DNA from 3 places in the Bacillus cereus group sp. N8 genome. Region 3 is predicted to be linked to each of the others. Evidence: riboswitches for the same ligand, from Rfam matches in the RefSeq annotation. Region 3 holds a riboswitch; each other region holds the start of a gene.

Region 1 (7,534 bases), on a different contig from region 3:
AATCGCATATACGTCAAGGAAATCATACTTCGCTTCAAGTTCGTAGAATGCCTTATAATCGAACTTAGCATCCTTTGCATTTGTTAAGTCAAATACTGGTGTTTCAAGTGTTGTATGAATGTCATTTCCTTTTGTACTGTAATAAAACTTCTTACCAAATGCCGATTCGATATTTTTAATATCTTTGTCTGGCAAGTTAACACGAACGATTCCTGGTCGTTTTGATTTTGTAACACTTTGATCTAAATATGTTGCAACACCGACTCCCGTGCGAAGTTTATCGTAATCTACCTCAACGATATTCGCCCAGTTGCCCTTCATATTCTTTTGGAAAAACTCTTTATTTTGTGGTGAGAAACTTGTTGGCTCTGTTCCTGCAATTTTTCCAGCCCAGCTGCCGCCGCTCATAATAGACCATGACTCAACAGGTTCACCTTGTCCTGAGTACTTCGTATCATACTCATCTGGTAAGCCTAAATCATGACCATACTCATGCGCAAACACACCAACCGCTCCATCTTCAGGCTCGATTGTATAATCGTATGCAGCCATCTTTCCGCCCCAATTCGAAACAGAAGATTTTGTGCCATCAATCGCATATGGTTTTGATCCAAGTTTTGAACGATGAGACCAAATCGCATCATCTTTCAACTTACCGCCGCCAGCTTCTTGACCAACGCCCGCATGTACAACCATTAAATGATCAATAATACCATCTGGCTCGTTTTTATTTCCATCACCATTTTGATCGTATTGATCAAATTGATCATAGTCTGCTAAATTGATTCCTTTTGCTACCGCTGCTTTTAATGCTTCTTTCACAAGATCACGTGGCCCTAAAGGACCTTTGTTATCATGTCCAGTTCCCGCATCCGCACCATAATCTGAAGCTTTTCCTGGAACAGTAAGCCATTCCGTTACAGTACCATCAACTGTGTAGCTACCACCAGATTGTTCTTCATAATATTGTTTAAATGTATTAATCTTCGATCCATCAAATAGAGTAAATGGTTCATCACCAAATAACATTTTTTGATAATGTTCACGATTAAAGTCCTTAGAATACATGTATCCTGGCTCTTGATCAATATTGTTATGCTTAAAATCGCTAAATTCTACGAGTAAAACAAGTACTTTATCTTTTCGAACAGCACCATTGTACTCTTCTTGCTTCGCTGGTGCAGTAGGGACTTTTCCATTTAATTTACTAGAATTCAATGCTGCACCTTGTCCAGCTACTGGCCCTACTGCTGGCTGCTGCGCCTGTTCATTTTCCTTCATTTTTGAATCTTTTACTTTTTTCATAAAATCAGAAGCTTCTTGCGTAAGACTATCTCCTGTCAAGACTTCTTTCCCAGGGTTTTCCCCTTTCTTTTTCTCAACATATTTTTCGACAGCCTTTGACGTCTCAGCTTGTGATGCAGATTGATCAATTACGCCTCGTTGTTTTAGCGCTTCTGCCAAACGCTCCTCCGGTATTAAATGCTCATCTATTGGTAGAGATGATGTTGTCGGTGTCTCAGCATAAGCTGCATGACTTCCAAAAGCAAAACTACTACTTAGTACTGCCGCTGTTGCTAAAACTGATAACGGTTTTAACTTCTTATTCTTTTTCAATGCATTTCCTCCCCAGTGTCTGCGAATTATCGTTTTTTTTGCCGATAGAAACATAATATTCTCTTTATAGAGAATATTCAATCTTTTTCAACAAATAAAATGTTGAGAAATATTTTTTCGTGCAGGGTGGGATACGTAGGATAAAAAAAATACAAAACTTCTACTAGTTTATGTTTTGCACATAACCATACAATGGAATCACTCGTTCTTTTATCTTGATTCGATGGAGTAGTGCTAGGAAAGAAAATACAACATACAAACAGCCCAAATTTCTTATTCGAACTTGGGCTGTTTTTTAATATAAACTGATACTTTTCTTGCTGGTGCAAAAACTCTAAAAGCCTTGTAAGTACTCTCTTAAACTTGGACATACTGATACTATTAATTTAGCAAAGGTTTGCACCAGAACCTTATTTTTTAATCAACATTATTTAACTGACTCTACTTGTTTTTCTAATTCTATTCCAAGGAATTTAGCAAGCTCAAACATACCAAATTGATTAGCTACAGACTCTGCGTCAGAATTATAGTTTGTGTTTGTATTAATATCATACGTATAAATTGTTCCATCCGAACTGCGAATAAATTCAATACCAGCAACGGTAATTTCATTTTCTTTCAAAAATTCTTTGTAGTGTTCAATGATTGGCTCTTGGAAGTCCGATATAATTTCAAATTTTGTTGACGACTCTTTCTTATTCTCTTCTCCTACTGGGCAAAAAGCATCATGAATAGAGCACGCATCTGCTGGACAAAGCTCAAATCCTTCTGATGTATCTACTTTAACTGCATATACAAACTGACCACCTACAAACTCACAACGTGTAATATATGGTTCTGGCGCTTCAATATACTGCTGTATTAAAGTAATTCCATCAATAGGTTCTTCAAACGTCGGACCATCCAAATATTGTTCTAAAGCATCAATAGAATGAAAAAGTTGAACACCAAGGCCTTTACCTGCACGGTTATGCTTTGTAATGAGCGGTACTTCCCCTAACTCCTTTGCTGCTTTTACTATATTATCACGGCCAACAGCACCAATCGTTTTCGGCACTTGTATGCCAAAATTTCTTAATGCTGCATATTGATTCAATTTACTTACTTCAAGACGTAATGCACGAGATCCATTAAATACTGTTCGCCCGTATCCCTCTAACCAAGCAAGGACTCCTTCAGTCAACTCAGGTGCATATCGATGCCCTCTCGTATGTGAAGAAGCACTCATGCGGCTATAAAAAACACCTTGGGGAGGTTCTTTTTCTAACGAAAGTGTTCCCTCATCTAAAAACCATTCCTCATACGGTAACTCCAGTTCTTCCAACCTTTTCACCAAATGATCCGTCCATTCCTTATTCTCATGTAATATGTAAATTTTACTCATTTGTAATCAATTCCTTTCTTTTCAACTCAACTAATGGCATCACTTTTTCAGAAAATCGTTTCATCTCTTCAAGCTGTGGAGAAAATTGTAAAAGTAATAACGTAACACCTACTTTTTCAAAAGCGAGTATCCTTTCTGCAATTTGTGCTGGTGTTCCGATTAGATTAGGACGTAACCCACGATTGGATACAGAATAATCATTTAGCTTCACTTGCTGTTCCAAATGCGATTTACTAATAAAATCTTGGTAACCCGCATAACCTAAAGCATCATCTTTCACGTCCGTTATGCGTCTCCATTCTTCTAATGCCTCTTCTTCTGTATCACGACAAATGACGTAAGCCGCGAGTCCGAATGACTGCAATGGCTCCTCTGTTACTTTCTTTCTACGATTCTTCATATCTTCTATTTTCACAGACACCTCTTCCACTGTTCCTCCATGCATCACATATGCATCCGCGTGGTTTACAATTACCTCTTTTCCTCGCTCACTCTCACCACCTGCATAGATCTTAATTCCTTGTTTCTGCACAGGTTTTGGACTTAAATGTGTATTATGAAGCTCATAAAAGTTCCCTTTATAAGAAAACGCTTCTTCTTTCCAAAGCTCCTTCAAAACTGTTACAAATTCCTCTGTGCGATTATACCTTTCATCATGTGCGGTAAATACCCCACCATACTGTCTCGCTTCTTCTTCCCACCATGCTGAAACCACATTTAATGTAAAACGACCATTACTTAATTGATCGATATTCGCTGCCATTTTCGCTGTAACTGCTGGATTATGGAAGCCAGGTCTTACAGCTGTCATAATCTCTAATCGATCCGTTACTGCAGCAAGTGCTGCCGCAGTTGTCCATGCTTCTAAACTTGGTGCTGAAACACCTTTTATATCATTTAAGTTTAATTCTGCAATAAGAGTTGTTGAAAAACCTAATTGTTCTGCCGCTTGCGCTGTTTGTTTTGCATACTCAAACGTAGGCGGCATAGATTCATCATCTACATTTCGAAGCCATCCCCCAAAAATCGGTAACCAAAAACCATACTCCACTACATATTCCCCCTCTACCTTTTAGCCATAAAAAAAGCTACTCTTATCGAAATAAGAGTAGCCTTCTTGACTAAGTGAACCGCTCTTATCTTTCAGGTGTTTCTTCACCTGCAGGATTTGGCACCTTTCGTCTAAAACGAGGTTGCCGAAGTTTCATAGGGCCCGTCCCTCCACTTCTCAACATAAGAATTGTTTGATTTTTATTTATTATAATCATCAGAATAATAAAAATCAATCATTTAATACTTATTTTTCCGATACGCATTAAATGATATATAAAAAACCATATTGTTATAGAGAATTATAGGAGTATTATGTTGTTTTACTTTGGGATATATAAAGGGGTATGTTGTATCATGTCGAAAACATCATTTATAACCAATTTGCCTTGCTTCTATTGTAAAAACACATCAAAATAAATACGAACCAAAAGAGGAATAAATAACATGAAAAATAAAAGATGCGAGAATTGTGGTTCTACTAACTTTAAAGAGGGACGAGTTGGAAGTGCTTATCATGCGTATGTTTGGACGATGAACCTAGTAGGTTCTTTTCAGGGGGAAAGCGTTCTAAACTGTTAACAACATTTTGTTTAGAGTGCGGTGAGGTGAAATCATTTAGAGTTGAAAAACCTGATAAATTCAAAGAATAAAATATATTCAAGAATAGATAATAGTACAAAAAAACCATTCCTCATAACCTATAAATGGGATACCGCCAGCATTTTGGAAAATAACCACGCTAAGAGTATGCAAGATTTCATACAGTTTTTCGACTCATTCAGTAACAAACAAGAACCTTGAAACCACGCCAGGATAGGAATTTATAAAAAGATGAATAGAGTTATAGAAAAAGAAAAAGGCGAATTCCTTTTGAAAGTAGGGATTCGCCTTTTTTTTGCTACCGATAATGAGACATTATGTTAACCTAACATGAATATAATATACAAAAGGAATTTATAAGATTTGACGAGAATAAAATTGTATTAAAAGGATATCGGAGGTTTTTTATGAAACTAGTAGGACAGCAAATATATCTTCGACTTTACAAAATTTCTGACGCGAGCGAGTTAGCTAACTTACATACTAGAAATCGCGAATTTTTTCAACGAGTTTGTCCATTACTCCCAGAAGTCTTTTATACAGAAGAACATCAAAAAATACGCATTGAACGGGCATTAAAAAAGAAAGATGAAAACCAAGTATACGCTTTTGGAATCTTTTTAAAAGAAACTGATAAACTTATCGGAGACATTTCATTAACTCAAATTACTAGGGATCCCTTCCAAGGCTGTTATACGGGATTTACCTTAGATAGGGAGCATAATTCAAGGGGCTATACAACAGAGGCTCTTCAACTTGTTGTAGACTTTGCTTTTAGAGAATTGAAACTACATAGAATTGAAGCAGGAGCTGTGCCTGACAATATAGCATCTATACGTGTATTAGAAAAAGTAGGATTTAAAAAAGAAGGTATAGCTAAAGAAAATGTAAAGATTAATGGCAAGTGGACAGATCATCAAATATTAGCTATCATCAACAGCTTGGATGTATAAGCACCTTTCACTTCCAATAACGAATTTTATGTAAATAAGCTGTTAAAAGTTTATTTTATTAATTGACTAAGTAATATTTTGAAAGAAGCTTCTGTGTATTGTGCTAATGCGCTGAATAGGTACATTATTGTATGTTAAAAATTCAGCTTAAGTTGGGATTATATATGACTGAAGATAAAAGACTGAAAAAGCCGGTGGTAAGTTTTATATTACGAACCAACATTATTTTTTGGCCACTTTTTCTTCTCGTTGGAATTACAAAGTTATTAGATTTTCCAACTTGGATTTTTGATGTAATGCTTTGTATATCAGCTTGGTTTTCCACCTTTGCTTTTGTGTTTCTATAAATTTTTTATAATTATTGATTTCTCATTTTTCATTGCATGATAAATTTTTCTATACTCATTAACAACTAACATTAAAACTATTAATCCAATAGATTCTTGAAAAAAAGTGTTTCGACTTCTCTTAACGGTTACCGTTACATTACTAGTATGGCAGCGTGAATCATTGTTTAACATAATGTTGAGAGCAGTTGGAATAATCCCATTTCCAGAAACTGGAACTCGAAACACTCCAGTAGATTTATGAGCCATATAATCACATCCTTTCAAAATAAAATATATTTACAATATATTAGATGCAAAAAACGATCAGTTTGATAGGGACAGATTATGTGATTAATATATCCATAATTCCCCTCGGTATTACTAAGCCAATGTTTTAAAAGATTAACAAATATCGCGAAAACGAATCGAATGTATATTAAAAGTAAAAAGAATAAGGTGTCTAAAATAACCCCTATTTTGAGCCAATAATGAGATATTATGTTAATCTTAATAAAATCGCTTTATAATATGTATAGCTGCACAAAATTGAGAAACTTAAGGAGGCATATACATTTTATGAGGAAATTATCCATATTACTTACTTTAATTCTAGTATTAGTCAGTATTACAGCTGCTTGCACACAAGATAAAAAAGATAGTGTCGTTGAAAATGGTCCAATAGAAGAACCAACCGCAAAAAATGAAAATGAAGAATTAATAAATTTTGAAGAAAAAGAAGATATGAGCCGCTTGGAACAAGGTATTTTATTAGTTGGTGAGAGTTTTAAAGGAGGCTATTACTTGACCACCGTTCAAAGTGCACATTTAAATGCTAGCAACGATTCCGTCGTTGTTAATGTCTCTGTAAAAAATGTACGAGGTCAAATGATTGGACTATCAGAATTAAAATATAACTTAAAAGATGAGAAAGACGGAAAGGTCTATGAAGGAAAGGTCCTTGACCAAAACCCTTCTGATATACAAGTTAAACCAAATGAAACGGTAGAATTGAAAATAGCTTTTAAAGTACCAGGTATCGCAGATGAATATATGTTTTATATTGAAAGCTCTTTAGAATCTCTAGAAACAAACTGGAAAATTGATAAGCTGCAATCACAAAAAAACTAAGTCTAAAATACAATATAAAAGTCCCTCTACCTTAAGGCAGAGGGACTTTCTAATTACTATTTCAAACTACCCGCAATCTCCGTAAAGATAACTCCAAGCGCATGCGCACCTGCATCTGGATATCCTAAACTTCTTTCGCCAACTGTACCGGCGCGGCCCATGCGAGCTACGATTTCTTTCGTATACTCTGCGCCTTTAACCGCTGCTTCTGCTCCTTTTTCAAAGGCAGTTTTCACGTCTACTTCGTTTGAAGCGCTAGCTAACCAAGAATCTACACATGGAGCAAGTGCGTCAACAAGTGTTTTGTCACCAACTACCGCTCCTCTACCGAACGATCTTTCACCGATAGATTGTATACCTTGCAGTGCTGCTTGCAGCATTTCAGCGAACTCTTTCACTGTTAACTCACGTTTTTCGCCAGCTGCTTTACTAGCTGCGCGGAATGCACCGCCCCAAATTGGACCTGAAGC
Region 2 (7,534 bases), on a different contig from region 3:
TTTAAAAATCTGTGGTTCCATATATTCTCATAAAAATCAATTGTCTCTTTTGCGGACATAAATGGATTATTTAACGTAGAGGTTGTTTTCTGTACCATGAAGTTTTCGTATCTCAGTCCGTGGGCAAATTTAATTGTAGCATCCATACAGTACTCTGTTTGGGCACCACAAAATTCAATACGATGTACAGATAATTGATCTAAAATCTCTTTTAAGTTTGTTTTATAAAATGAATTGGCATGTGTTTTTCTTACAAAAAAATCTTGTTCTTGAACATCTAGATCGGTATGAATAGCCCAAATTTCTTTTTCGGGTACTAAATCATCATCGCAATGTTGAACAAAAATGATTGGTTTATTTGATTTTCTATATGAAGAAATTCTTTTATTTACTTTTGTAAGTAAATTTTGTAAATCAAATAAATGCTCTCCGCTATAACATACTCCATTTTGTAAATCGATAACGATTAAAACATCTGCACAAGTATCCATTATTTTTTGCCCCTTTTATTTCTTAATATATCAATTAATCCATTACTTGGAAATAGATAATGCACTTTTATTTTTTAATGAACTATACAGACAGAAAAGAATTAAAACGAATATGTTAGACAGCATAAAAAGAAGATATGAAAACTTAATTTCATATCTTCTTTTCTCTCTATACATTTACAGGTTCTTCTACATAAGAAAGGGCATTTTCAAAATCAGATATTAAATCATCAACATTTTCAAGGCCGACAGATAAACGAAGTAATGAATTAGAAATACCTCTTTCATCTCGAGCTTCTTGCGATAGTGCTGCATGTGACATTTTAGCTGGGTAGGAAAGAATCGATTCGACAGCTCCTAAACTAACCGCAAAGACAGGTAATTTTACTTTTGATAAAAATTGGCGGAGTGCATCTTCTGACTGTAAAGTAAAAGATAGGACAGCTCCGGCTGATGTAGCTTGAGATTGTTGTATATCAAATCCAAGATGTGTTTGTAATCCTGGATAATAGACGTTTTTAACTTTAGCGTGCTCTTGTAAATAATGTACAATTTTATTGGCATTTGCAGCTGAATGCTCAAGGCGTACATGCAATGTTTTTAGACCGCGAAGTACGAGAGAACAATCTTGAGGCCCTAAAATAGCGCCGAATGCATTTTGTAAAAATCCAAGTTTTTGAGCGAGTTCGGCATCTTTTACGACCGCTAATCCGGCAGTAACATCGCTATGGCCAGCAATAAATTTTGTGGCACTATGAAGAACAACATCGGCTCCAAGATCAAGTGGCTTCTGGAATAGTGGTGTCAAAAATGTATTATCAACAAAAGTAAGAGCACCAATAGATTTTGCAAGCTTAGAAACAGCACGAATATCTGTCACTTTTAAAAGTGGATTAGAAGGTGTTTCTACATAAAATAGCTTCGTATTTGGTTTAATGTTTTCTTTTACTTCTTCCATATTTGTCATATCTACAAATGTATGTGAAACACCGTAACGAGAGAGTACTTCAGTTATAATTCGGTAAGTGCCTCCGTATACGTCTTCTGAAATGAGTACGTGATCACCTTGTGAAAGAAGGAGAAATGCAGTGGAAATCGCTGCAATTCCTGATGCAAATGCGAATCCTTTTGTTCCGCCCTCTAATAAAGCAATGATATCTTCAAGAGCTTCACGAGTTGGATTACCCGATCGGCTATAGTCGTATTTCCCGAAAGCATCTACGTCAAACTGGTGAAATGTTGATGTGTTATAAATGGGAACGTTAACAGCTCCTGTTTGAGTATCATGTTTATACTGGTTGTGTAGTAAGAGTGTATCGATAGAATAACTCATATGCTTACACCTTCTTTTACAAGTTTAATGGCTTGCTTTAAGTCTTGAATTAAATCGTTACTATTTTCAATGCCGACGGAGAATCGAAGAAGACGATTACATACACCGTTTGCCGTTCTAATTTCTTCAGGAATATCAGCATGCGTTTGCGTTGCTGGATAAGTCATTAAACTTTCTACACCACCAAGACTTTCAGCAAATGTGATTAAGGATAAAGATTGTAAGAATGGATTAATCCATGTTTCATCTTGAAGACGAAACGAAATCATACCGCCTCTTCCTGGGTAAAATACATCTGTCACACCGTCTTCATCATTTAAATAAGCAACAATTGTTTTCGCATTTTCTTCATGTTGTCTCATGCGAAGCGCTAAAGTTTTCATACCACGAATTAATAGCCATGAGTCAAATGGGCTTAAGACAGCACCGGAGGCATTATGATAATGAGCAATTTCTTCACAAAGTTCTTTTCCTTTTGCCACGACAAGTCCGCTTAGTACATCGTTATGCCCGCCTAAATACTTCGTTGCACTATGAAGTACGATATCGGCACCCTCTGTTAATGGTTGCTGTATATAAGGAGTGTAGAATGTATTGTCTACGATAAGAAGTAGTCCGTGTCTTTTCGCTACAGTTGCGACAGCGGCAATATCAGTAACTTGCATTAATGGATTAGTCGGAGTTTCTATGAAAATAGCCTTCGTTTCAGTTGAGATAGCTTGCTCAATTTGTTTAATAGATTGTGTATTTACGTATCTACATCGAACATTCCACTTTTTTTCGTGTTCGGAAAATAAGCGATACGTTCCCCCGTATAAATCTTCGGATACAATAAGTTCATCTCCAGAACGGAATAATGAAAGGACGAGGAGAACAGCTGCCATACCTGAACTACAGGCATAACCTTGTTCGCCATATTCTAAATCTGCGATTGCCTGTTCTAAAAGACCACGAGTTGGATTTCCAGTTCGTGAATAGTCAAATCCGGTAGATTTACCAAGTCCTTCGTGACGATAAGCGGTTGAGAAATAAACGGGTGGATTAACAGTTCCTGTTGTAGTTTCGCTACGATTTCCGATTTGTGCTAGTTTTGTTTCGATAGTTGACATGTGAAAATTCCTCCTTTTTAAATTGAACGAGTAGTTGAATATAAAATAAAAAAAGCCTTCTAAGAAGAAGGCTTTCGGATTGAATAGAGTCTTCTTCTCATCTGTCAAATCTTTCACAATTTGCTGGAATTAGCACCTTATTAACAAATTGTTAATGGTTGCTGAGGCGTCATAGGGCCAGTCCCTCTACCTCTCTAGATAAGAATGTTCGTATGAAATTTTTATTATGTTTTTAACTTTACAACAAAAGTTAATTGAATTGCAACTTTATTTTAAATAATTTTTATTTTTCCGCAAGTGTCATTGACTTTTATATTTGTGCATGCTAAATTTATAAAAAATTAACAAACATTGTTAAAAAGGGAACGTATTTCCTTTTAGCTACATAAATAAAATAATAAAGACAACTCTTATTGAGAGCGGTGGAGGGAAAGGCCCTGTGAAACCCGGCAACCTGCAAACGAAATGTTTGAAACGGTGCTAATACCTGCAAAACGAATGTTTTGCATAATAAGAGGCGGAACAATTATGTCCCCCTCTTCAAAGTGAAGAGGGGGTTTTTATATTGATAGAAATGAGGGAGATTCGTGAAATTACTAGATTTATTATCAAAAGGAATTGTAATAGGTGATGGTGCGGTTGGAACGTTATTACATTCGCATGGTTTACAAAGTAGTTTTGAAGAATTGAATTTGTCTGATCCAGACTTAATTATATCGATTCATAAACAATATGTAGCTGCTGGAGCGGATGTTATCCAGACGAATACGTATGGAGCAAATGAAGCGAAATTACGTATGTATGGCTTAGAGAATCAAGTTGTTCAAATTAATAAAGCAGCAGTGAAGATTGCGAAAGCATCTGTTACAGAAAGAAATGCAATTTTAGGAACAATTGGTGGTATGAAACATATCGGAGCTGTTACAACAACTGATATGGAAAGGGAGTTTATGTTACTTGAGCAGGCAGGTGCTTTACTAGAAGAACAGGTTGATGGATTGTTATTAGAAACTTTCTATGATGAATTTGAATTACTTCATGCTGTTAAGGTGTTACGAAAACAAACGAATATTCCAATTGTAGCCCAATTAGCGTTACATGAGGCAGGTACGACTCAAAATGGAAATGATGTAAATGAAATATTAAAACAGCTTTTAGATTACGGTGCGAATGTTGTTGGATTGAACTGCCAACTAGGACCACTTCATATGACGGAAGCTTTTAAAATGATATCGATTCCTCAAAATGGCTACTTGTCAGCATATCCAAATGCAGGTCTCCCGAATTATGTGGAGGGACGTTACGTATATGAGGGAAGTCCGGCTTATTTTGAAGCGATGACACCGAAATTTATTGAGCAAGGTATTCGGTTATTGGGTGGTTGTTGTGGTACTACTCCAGAACATATTGAAAGTATGAAGCGCGCTATTGCAAATGCTATACCTGTAATAGAAAAGGACACGATTCAAAGACCAAAAGTAGTTCATACACACGAGAAACGTTCGAAATCTCACGTCACTCTAGCAGAGAAAGCAAAGAAACAAACGACAGTTGTAGTGGAATTAGACCCACCGAAAACATTAGACACGCAGCGTTTTTTTGAAGGGGCAAGAGCACTGAAAAGAGCTGGGGCAGATGCTATTACTCTAGCAGATAATTCATTAGCATCGCCTCGCGTTTCGAATATGGCAATGGGTGCGTTATTAACAAAGCATGATATTCCGGTATTGACTCATTTAACGTGTAGAGATCATAACGTCATTGGCCTACAATCTCATTTATTAGGTTTATCGGCGTTAGGGATGGAGGAAGTGCTAGCTTTAACTGGTGATCCAGCGCGTGTTGGCGATTTCCCAGGTGCAACTTCTGTATATGATTTGTCCTCTATTGAGCTCATAAAAATGATTAAAGAAATGAACGATGGGCGTTCCATTTTAGGGAAATCAATTGGTCCGGCAACAAGATTTTCTGTCGGCGGTGCGTTTAATCCGCATGTAAGACATTTAAAAGCAGCGGTTAAGCGAATGGAACGGAAAATAGATGCTGGAGCGGAATATTTCTTAACTCAGCCAATTTACGATATAGCGTTAGTTGAGGAAGTGTATGAAGCGACAAAGCATTTGGAACAACCTATCTTTATTGGGATTATGCCGTTAGTAAGTAAGCGGAATGCAGATTTTCTTCATTTTGAAGTGCCTGGTATTACTCTTCCAGAAGAGATAAGACAAAGAATGGATGGACATGAAACGAAAGAGGCGGCTATTGAGGAAGGGATTCGTATTTCACAAGAGTTAATCGATACGGCGATGAAATACTTTAACGGTGTTTATCTTATTACACCATTTTTAAAATATGAAATTACAGAACATCTCGTGAAATATGTAAGAGCAAAGCAAGAAGTGAAAGAGGGTATTAATTGATGAAGTGTATAGAAGAAAGATTACAAAATAGCATTCTAATATTAGATGGTGCAATGGGGACGATGATACAGCAAGAGGACTTAACTGCGGAAGATTTCGGAGGAGAAGAGTACGAAGGGTGTAATGAATATTTAGTAGAAACAAGGCCAGATGTTATTTTAAAGATTCATAAAGCTTATATTGAAGCTGGAGCTGACATCATTGAAACAAATACATTTGGTGCGACGAATATCGTATTAAGTGATTATGAGTTGTCTCATTTAGATGAAGAACTAAATGAAAAGGCAGCACTATTGGCGAAGCAAGCTGTTAAAGAAAGCGGGAAGGAAGTATATGTTGCAGGTGCGATGGGGCCGACAACGAAAGCGATTAGTGTTACAGGAGGAGTTACATTTGAGGAACTGATTGAAGCCTATACAAGGCAGGCGAGAGGGTTATTGAAGGGCGAAATTGATGTACTACTTGTGGAGACGAGTCAAGATATGCGTAATGTGAAAGCTGCGTATATTGGAATTCAAGTAGCTTTTGATGAACTAAATAAAACGGTTCCTATTATGATTTCTGGAACGATTGAACCGATGGGGACGACTTTAGCGGGGCAAACGATAGAAGCCTTTTATTTATCGATAGAGCATATGAAGCCATTATCGGTTGGATTAAACTGTGCGACTGGTCCGGAATTTATGAGGGAACATATTCGTTCCTTATCTGATTTATCGGAGTGTTATATTTCTTGTTATCCAAATGCAGGTCTTCCTGATGAAGATGGACACTATCATGAATCTCCATCTTCTCTCGCGGAAAAAGTAAAGCGATTTGCCGAAGAAGGTTGGGTTAATATTATTGGTGGTTGTTGTGGTACAACACCAGAACATATAAGTGCAATGAAATCCGCGTTAGCATCTCTTAAGCCACGTGAACAACATGAACGAGAAGGGCATGGAGTTAGTGGATTAGAGGCGTTGCAATATGATGATTCTATGAGACCGTTATTTGTTGGAGAAAGGACGAACGTAATTGGATCACGCAAGTTTAAAAGATTAGTAGCAGAAGGGAAATTTGAAGAGGCAGCTGAAGTGGCAAGAGCGCAAGTGAAGAAGAATGCTCATATTATTGATATTTGTATGGCAGACCCTGACCGTGATGAAATAGAAGATATGGAAAGATTCTTGGCAGAAGTTACGAAAGTATTAAAAGTACCGATTATGATTGATTCAACAGATGAAAATGTTATGGCAAGAGCTCTAACTTATATTCAAGGAAAAGGTGTTATCAATTCTATTAATTTAGAAGATGGAGAAGAACGGTTTGAAAAAGTGACACCTCTTCTTCGGAAATACGGTGCTGCTATAGTTGTAGGGACAATTGATGAAGATGGTATGGCAGTTAGTGCAGAACGAAAGATAGAAATTGCGAAAAGAAGCTATGAGTTACTAACGAAGAAGTATGGTATACGTCCATCTGATATTATTTTTGATGCGCTTGTGTTTCCTGTAGGGACAGGTGATGAAGAATATATAGGCTCAGCGGCAGCGACTATAGAAGGAATTCGTCTTATTAAAGAGGCGTTACCAGAATGTTTAACAATTTTAGGGGTGAGTAATATATCATTTGGTTTACCGCCGGCGGGCCGTGAAGTATTAAATTCGGTCTTTCTATATCATGCAACGAAAGCGGGATTAGACTATGCGATTGTCAATACGGAAAAATTGGAGCGCTATGCGTCAATTCCAGAGGAAGAAAAACGTCTTGCAGATGCATTATTATTTGAAACGACGAAAGAGACATTAGAAGAATTTACAAACTTTTATCGTGTTGCTAAAAAGAAAGATGTCGTTATACAAGAAACACTAACGCTTGATGAACGATTAGCAAATTATATTGTAGAAGGTACGAAGCAAGGATTACATGAAGATTTAAGTCTCGCGCTTACAGAAGGACGAAAACCTCTTGATATTATTAATGGTCCACTTATGACAGGAATGGACGAGGTGGGGCGATTATTTAATGGTAATGAACTTATCGTTGCTGAAGTATTGCAAAGTGCTGAAAGTATGAAAGCTGCCGTAAGTTATTTAGAGCCACATATGGAGTCTAGTGATAGCGCGAAAAAAGGGAAAGTATTATTAGCGACTGTAAAAGGTGACGTACATGATATTGGGAAAAATCTCGTTGAAATTA
Region 3 (7,534 bases):
TTGCTCTACTTAACATCGCACTACTTCCGATATCTTCTAAATAACTAATCATACGAAATAACTCACCAAATCCGACAATTTCTTTATCTAATAACACTGACACCGCTTCAATCGTTACATCACGTTTCGTAATACCAGTTCCGCCATTGGTTAGTACGACATCAACATCTTCCCTATGATAACCAGCTAACACAGCTTGCTGAATACTTTCTTTATCATCTTTTACAATTTCATAAGAGGTCACTGTATGACCTGCTTCTTTTAACAATTCATGTAATAGTTGTCCGCTCTTATCCGTCTCTTCCATACGTGTATCGGAAATCGTAACAATTTTACAGCGTACTTCTTTTGGTGCTTGTTTTTTATGTTCAGTTACACTCATTTTCATCTTTCCTTTCTCGAAGACTTTTCTCCATTTTATCATACATATCTTTACACAATTATGTATGAAGCCCACAATGAAGCATGATACAATATAAGTATGTACACCCACAAAAAGGAAAATAAAAGAGTGTACTTTTTATACTCTTAGACTCCACATCATTAGCTACTCTTTAACTCACCTTATATTTTCTACATAATAGATTTAATTTTTAAATTTACACTACAAAATAAATCGGAGGTCTACATATTATGGAACTTTATAAAAAATTAACAACAACATTCATCCTCTTATTTATAGCTTCCATCACTGTCGGTTTTTCTCTAAAAGGAGCAATCCCATACGCTACATTAGTGAGCATTATATTCGCAACGCTCTTCTTACTGAGCAGTGCATTTTGTGCGGGCAAAGCACGTCAAATGAAAGGTTGATCCCACATGTTTCATAAAAAGCCAACAGTTTGTAAATCACGTGCGAAAGAAATACAAACGTATGAAAAATCGTGGATTCATATGCCCTTTCCGGCAAGCGGAATGACAAATACGAAAAAATATATTGAGGTAGAAGGAGAAGTGTATTGTAATTCATGCATTCAAATAATAAGTAAAATAAAATAAAAAAAGCTTTGCGCTCACCGCGCAAAGCTTTTTTTCATATATTATAGACCAGCTTGCTCTTTTAAAGCTACAGCTTTGTCTGTACGTTCCCATGAAAGATCTACATCAGTACGTCCAAAGTGGCCGTAAGCTGCTGTTTGTTTGTAAATCGGGCGACGTAAGTCTAGCATTTTAATAATACCAGCTGGGCGAAGATCGAAGTTGTTACGAACTAGTTCTACTAGTACGTCTTCAGATACTTTACCAGTGCCAAATGTATCAACTGAAATTGATACTGGTTGCGCTACGCCAATTGCGTATGCAAGTTGTACTTCTGCTTTGTCAGCAAGACCAGCTGCTACGATGTTTTTCGCAACATAACGAGCTGCATATGCTGCAGAACGGTCAACTTTTGTTGCATCTTTACCAGAGAATGCACCGCCACCGTGGCGAGCGTATCCACCGTAAGTATCAACGATGATTTTACGTCCTGTTAAACCAGCATCACCTTGAGGTCCACCAATTACGAAGCGACCAGTTGGGTTAATGAAGAATTTCGTTTCTCCATCCATTAATTCAGCTGGAACTACAGCTTTAATTACATGCTCTTTTAAATCGCGATCGATTTCTTCCCATGTAACATCTGGATGATGTTGTGTAGAAATTACAATTGTATCCACACGTACAGGTTTACCATTTTCATCATACTCAACTGTAACTTGCGTTTTTCCATCCGGACGTAAGTATGATAATGTGTCATCTTTACGTACTTCAGTTAAACGGCGAGCTAATTTGTGAGCAAGCGAGATTGGAAGTGGCATTAATTCTTGTGTTTCATTACATGCGAAGCCAAACATTAAACCTTGGTCTCCCGCACCAATTGCCTCAATCTCAGCGTCAGTCATTAGACCTTCGCGTGCTTCTAGCGCTTGGTCAACACCCATAGCGATGTCAGCAGATTGCTCATCGATAGATGTTAAAACTGCACAAGTTTCTGCATCGAATCCATATTTTGCGCGTGTGTAACCAATGCCTTGAATTGTTTCACGAACGATTTTCGGAATATCTACATAAGTAGAAGTCGTAATTTCCCCCGCTACCAATACTAAACCAGTTGTTACAGTTGTTTCACAAGCTACACGTGCATTTGCGTCCTTTGATAAGATCGCATCTAAAATTGAATCAGAAATTTGGTCACAAATTTTATCTGGATGTCCTTCAGTTACAGACTCAGATGTGAACAGATGACGTTTTTTTGTCATGTGGTAAACCTCCCTACAGTAATTGTATATATTGTACGGAACTCATCCTTAATTTGCCACAAACTGCGACATACATTTATTCTCCCACACAAGCATACAGAAAAACCTTTCCCACTTAACATAGAGGAAAGGTTTAATTTGCTACTTGCATACTGCTTTTTGCCCTTTGCTCTTATCGTTCGAGACCATTAGCCTCGCACAGGTTTTAGCACCTATTCACCTGTATTTACCACTACAAGTGAGGTTGCTGGGCTTCATCGGGCCTGTCCCTCCGCCAGCTCGGGATAAGAGAGTATCCGTCCCAACCTATACTAAAGAAATGATATTCATTTGTCAATTAATATTCACATTTTCCTGAAAGTTTTTCTCAATACGTATGGAATGAAATATAAATAAGGAAATAATACATTCACACAAACAAAAATAAATAAATAGTATACATTATTTATATAATTGTGTTATACTCTTGATGGGGATTACGAGAAATATTTCATTAAATGAAAAGGATGGTATATAAATATGAGTACTGTGAATGTCCAAATTGGTTTACATGAATTATTGAACGGAAGCAATGCACAGATTCAACTAAGTGTTCCGCAATTAGTGGAAAAAGTATTAATGCGAAATGAAGGGAAATTAACTTCTACTGGTGCCGTTTCTGCTTCAACAGGAAAATACACAGGACGTTCTCCTAAAGATAAATTTATTGTGAAGGAAGCATCGGTTGCTGACAAAATTGCTTGGGGAGCTGTGAACCAACCGATTTCTGAAGAACATTTTAATAAATTATATACGAAAGTTTTAGAATACTTAAAAGAAAAAGAAGAGTTATTCGTCTTCAAAGGATTTGCTGGCGCTGACCGCAACTATCGCCTACCAATTCAAGTTGTTAACGAATACGCATGGCATAATTTGTTCGTACATCAATTATTTATTCGTCCAACTGAAGAAGAATTAGCAACTCATGAATCAGAGTTCACAATTGTTTCTGCACCAAACTTTAAAGCAGATCCAGCAGTTGACGGTACAAATTCTGAAGCATTCATTATGGTTTCATTTGAACAACGTATCGTACTAATCGGTGGTACAGAATATGCTGGAGAAATGAAAAAATCAATCTTCTCTATTATGAACTTCTTACTACCTGAACAAGACATTCTTTCTATGCATTGCTCTGCAAACGTAGGTGAAGAAGGCGACGTAGCATTATTCTTCGGTTTATCTGGAACAGGTAAAACAACATTATCCGCTGATCCAAACCGTAAATTAATCGGTGATGATGAGCACGGTTGGTCTGATAATGGCGTATTCAATATTGAAGGCGGTTGCTACGCGAAATGTGTAAACCTTTCTCATGAGAAAGAACCACAAATCTTCGATGCAATCAAATTCGGTTCAGTTTTAGAAAACGTTGTCATTGATGGTCAAACACGCATCGCTGACTATAACGATACTACTTTAACAGAAAATACACGTGCTGCATACCCTATGCATGCGATTGACAATATCGTACTACCAAGTGTTGCAGGACATCCAAATACAATTATTTTCTTAACTGCTGATGCATCTGGCGTATTGCCTCCAATCAGTAAGTTATCAAAAGAGCAAGCTATGTACCATTTCTTAAGCGGTTACACTAGTAAACTAGCAGGAACAGAGCGCGGCGTTACATCTCCGCAAGCTACATTCTCAACTTGCTTCGGTTCACCGTTCTTACCACTTGATGCATCTCGCTATGCTGAAATGCTTGGTGAAAAAATCGAGAAACATGATGCGAAAGTATTCTTAGTAAACACTGGCTGGACTGGTGGCGAATACGGCGTTGGTAAACGTATGAACTTAGGTTATACTCGCGCAATGATTCAAGCAGCATTAAGCGGCGAACTTGCAAAAGCTGAAACTGCGAAACACGACATCTTCGGTCTTGAAGTTCCACTTCACGTACCAGGTGTACCTGACGAAGTATTAATGCCTGAACAAACTTGGGCTGATAAAGATGCTTACAAAGTGAAAGCAATTGAGCTTGCAAACGAATTCAAAGCAAACTTCAAAAAGTTTGATAGCGTTTCTGAAGATATTATTAACTTAGGCGGCCCAATCGCTTAAGTATAAACTTTCTGTTGGAATAACCCTTTACTCATATGAATAAGTGTCGTGTAACCGTAAAGTTTCGCGTACTCACCGACAAAACCCAATGCGGCTTAACGGTTACACACACTTACATAAAAAAGAAGCTTACGTTTTTTACGTAAGCTTCTTTCTATATCTTATATAAAGTGAAACATTAATCCCTTCATCTGTGACTTAGCTCATAAAATTACAGAAAATTCACTTTATAACCATTCGTTTTTTAGTTTTCATGGTAAAATTTACATATACAGGAAAGGAGCAGTCCTATGAAAAATTTTTCTCGTACAGGAAAAATTTTATTCAGTTATGGAGCGATTCAAATATTTTGGGGACTTGTGATGCTTAACGTTAATTTATTTGAGCATACAAGTGAAATGATAAAATACATTATTCTAATTACTGGACTAGTTTGTTGTATTATATCCAATTTTTTTAAAGAACCTAAGAGTCATACTAATACGTAATTTCATATTAACTTATTGGAAGCAGAAACCTGTATTTTATGCAAAGTTTCGCTTCCTGTTGTACTACCCTTCGCTGAATCCTCTATTCCATCTAAAAAGAGGCTTTTTATCTTTTTATCTCTTTTAGCTCTTTGTTAATTCTTTCTCATCTTTCATACTATAGTATCCTAAATTAACAACAATTAAGAAATAACCGCCCATAATCCCTACTGCAAATGCCCACATAACCATATGGTGCTCAATCTCGTACATAATAATAGCACCTAAAATGGCAGCTGCAAAGCGATTAAACATACCAAGCGTCGGCGCCTTCGTCTTCTTTACGAGACTATCTCCAAGCTTTTCAATCCGTCTCCCTAAAAGCCAAACACAGTACATACTTACAATAAGTCCAATTCCAGCACCGAGAAAATGTGCTGAAAACGGTGTTAACATCCAGCCTAATAACAGAATACCTAGTAGATAATACGATTGAATTTTAAACGATCTTAATGACATACTAATCATGCTGTACTCCCCTTCAATGTTTTTTCTATTTATCCAACAAAAGCTGTATAACTCATTTCTTTCGAGTCCATACTACTTAAAATCCATTTCACTCAAATAAAAAAACATAAACAGTATGTTTATGTTGTTAAAATGTTTTTAGAAAATAATATTATACAAGATTATTAATATAGAATCCCTCACAAATGTGACGTTTTTCAAAACATTTTCCGTCCAATTATGAAAAAAGTGATATCAATCTATGAACATACGGATATGATGTAATAAGCACATAAATAAAGGGGGCGTCTAATGATTTATTTTTTAATGGCTCTCATTCACCTCATTGTCCCTGCACTTATTGGACTTTCCTTATATTGGTACACGAAAAAACATAGTATTTTCTATGCTGTCCTCGGTGTTCTTCTTCCAGGTATTATTCTTATTACACTCTTCCGTATTCCATTTTTAAACTTAATTCCACTTATTACTGCGATTTTATTTCTCATCTTCTTACCAAAAATAAAAAAATAGGAAAGCAGATCATAGGTGATCTGTTTTCCTATTTTGATATAAGTTTTTCTACAGTAGCATGCACCTTTACTTTCTCTGATTTCACAAACCATAGACCGAAGAAAATGATGATTCCACCGATTATTTGTTGTAATGAAACATATTCATTTGCCCATACAGCTGCAAATAAAACAGCTACAAGCGGTGTAATATACATATATACCATCGTATGTGATGCTCCAATTTTTTGGACACCAACATACCACATAACTAAGCCGAATACCGTTACAAAGAAAATAGAATATAGTAAGGCAAATAGTGTCATTCCGTGTGTAATACGAAATGGCATGGCAAATACATGTGGACCACTTAACAATAAAAGCGGGATTGCGCCAACTAATGCCGACCATGCCGTAACACGTAGTGCCGAGTACTTTTTAATTAACGGTCCTGCTAAAACAGGATAAAGCCCCCAGCATATCGATGTAATTAGTCCAATTCCATTTCCGTAAAAAGAACTAGCGAGTGAATGACCAGCTACTAAAACTAATGCAGCACCGGCAAAGGCAATCATAGAACCAATGAACTTTCGAGAAGAAAATTTTTCTTGTTTCAAGAAAATCGCAAATACAGTTGTAAAAATTGGTGAAATAGAAATGAGTAAGGAGGCATTTGTAGCGGATGTATATTTGACAGTTTCCATAAATAGCGTTTGATACAGTACAATACCTACCGTGCTAACGATGATTAATCTTGGTATATCTTTTCGCTCCATATAAAGCGATTTTTCAATAAAGAATGTAAGTAATAACAGTAGTGGTGCCGCAGCCATCATTCGAAGCGCGGTAAATTCAATTGCGGTAAATTCTAAAAATCCATATTTTGCAATCGTATAGTTAATACCCCAAATAATAACAACACTTAAAATTAATAATTCAATTCCCCATTTTCTCATGCGTATCCCCTCCGCAAAGAAAATTATACAGAAAATTCAATCATATGTACATTTCATTATGTGAAAAAATCTTTTTATTAAGCCTTCTTTTGGTAAATAAAATTATATCGGCGATTTTCTGAATATATCGACCGTAACTCAAAATATATCAGCGATTTTTCGAATATATCGACCGTAACTCAAAATATATCAGCGATTTTTCAAATATATCGACTTATCAACAAAAAACGACAATAATAGCACCTCATACAATAAAAAGGTGGTTCCAAAATACATTTTGGAACCACCTTCCTTTTACTACACTCGAACATGTAACTTCATAGTTGGATTATAAAATTGGCTTGGGCTCTTCAGCTGAAAAGTTCCTCCACCTTCATGCCAATCAACGGTTAACTTATCATCCATAAATACAAGCTTTGTGCGATCTGCAATAAAATTCATTGCGCTGGATTCGATATCCACATCGCGCTCATCTTTTTCCGCTACAGCTACTAAATCGATGATTCCGCTCATTACACAACCGCAACCTTCATTATCGTAAAATAACTTTATATATTTCGCTTCATTTGGAATCGTATCCATAATCTTTTTATATGCTGCTTCTGTTACAGTAACGTACATACGTTAATCTTCATCCTCTCTTCTCGTATCCTTCATATATTGTACCACCATTTTTCTCAAAAAATATATACAGAAAATTAAGACTAATATACACTATATGTAATAAAGGAGGTTGTATCACGTAT

What was found. Region 3 has a riboswitch for S-adenosylmethionine ahead of metK (methionine adenosyltransferase). Riboswitches for the same ligand answer to the same signal wherever they lie in the genome.
Positions count from the first base shown of each region.
Region 1: another riboswitch for S-adenosylmethionine. It lies ahead of JDS80_RS23585 (LLM class flavin-dependent oxidoreductase); the one in region 3 lies ahead of metK (methionine adenosyltransferase).
Region 2: another riboswitch for S-adenosylmethionine. It lies ahead of JDS80_RS01320 (bifunctional homocysteine S-methyltransferase/methylenetetrahydrofolate reductase); the one in region 3 lies ahead of metK (methionine adenosyltransferase).

Region 1 covers NZ_JAEHBK010000023.1:31,438-38,971, forward strand. Annotated here, with positions in the region: gene JDS80_RS23575 (immune inhibitor A domain-containing protein) at 1-1,617, opposite strand, end outside; gene JDS80_RS23580 (ATP-grasp domain-containing protein) at 2,045-3,001, opposite strand; gene JDS80_RS23585 (LLM class flavin-dependent oxidoreductase) at 2,994-4,052, opposite strand; SAM riboswitch class I at 4,135-4,241, opposite strand; partial or broken gene JDS80_RS23590 (hypothetical protein) at 4,499-4,704, shown strand; gene JDS80_RS23595 (GNAT family N-acetyltransferase) at 5,062-5,607, shown strand; partial or broken gene JDS80_RS23600 (CPBP family intramembrane glutamate endopeptidase) at 5,772-5,951, shown strand; gene JDS80_RS23605 (hypothetical protein) at 5,949-6,203, opposite strand; gene JDS80_RS23610 (hypothetical protein) at 6,513-7,064, shown strand; gene dhaK (dihydroxyacetone kinase subunit DhaK) at 7,121-7,534, opposite strand, start outside.
Region 2 covers NZ_JAEHBK010000001.1:251,929-259,462, forward strand. Annotated here, with positions in the region: gene JDS80_RS01305 (cysteine hydrolase family protein) at 1-491, opposite strand, end outside; gene metC (cystathionine beta-lyase) at 661-1,824, opposite strand; gene metI (cystathionine gamma-synthase/O-acetylhomoserine thiolyase) at 1,821-2,933, opposite strand; SAM riboswitch class I at 3,028-3,138, opposite strand; SAM riboswitch class I at 3,341-3,450, shown strand; gene JDS80_RS01320 (bifunctional homocysteine S-methyltransferase/methylenetetrahydrofolate reductase) at 3,521-5,353, shown strand; gene metH (methionine synthase) at 5,353-7,534, shown strand, end outside.
Region 3 covers NZ_JAEHBK010000006.1:29,676-37,209, reverse strand. Annotated here, with positions in the region: gene JDS80_RS11610 (MogA/MoaB family molybdenum cofactor biosynthesis protein) at 1-382, opposite strand, end outside; gene JDS80_RS11605 (hypothetical protein) at 634-813, shown strand; gene JDS80_RS11600 (hypothetical protein) at 820-999, shown strand; gene metK (methionine adenosyltransferase) at 1,041-2,240, opposite strand; SAM riboswitch class I at 2,410-2,531, opposite strand; gene pckA (phosphoenolpyruvate carboxykinase (ATP)) at 2,760-4,346, shown strand; gene JDS80_RS11585 (hypothetical protein) at 4,637-4,834, shown strand; gene JDS80_RS11580 (ATP synthase subunit I) at 4,958-5,341, opposite strand; gene JDS80_RS11575 (hypothetical protein) at 5,633-5,854, shown strand; gene JDS80_RS11570 (DMT family transporter) at 5,883-6,788, opposite strand; gene JDS80_RS11565 (iron-sulfur cluster biosynthesis family protein) at 7,086-7,409, opposite strand.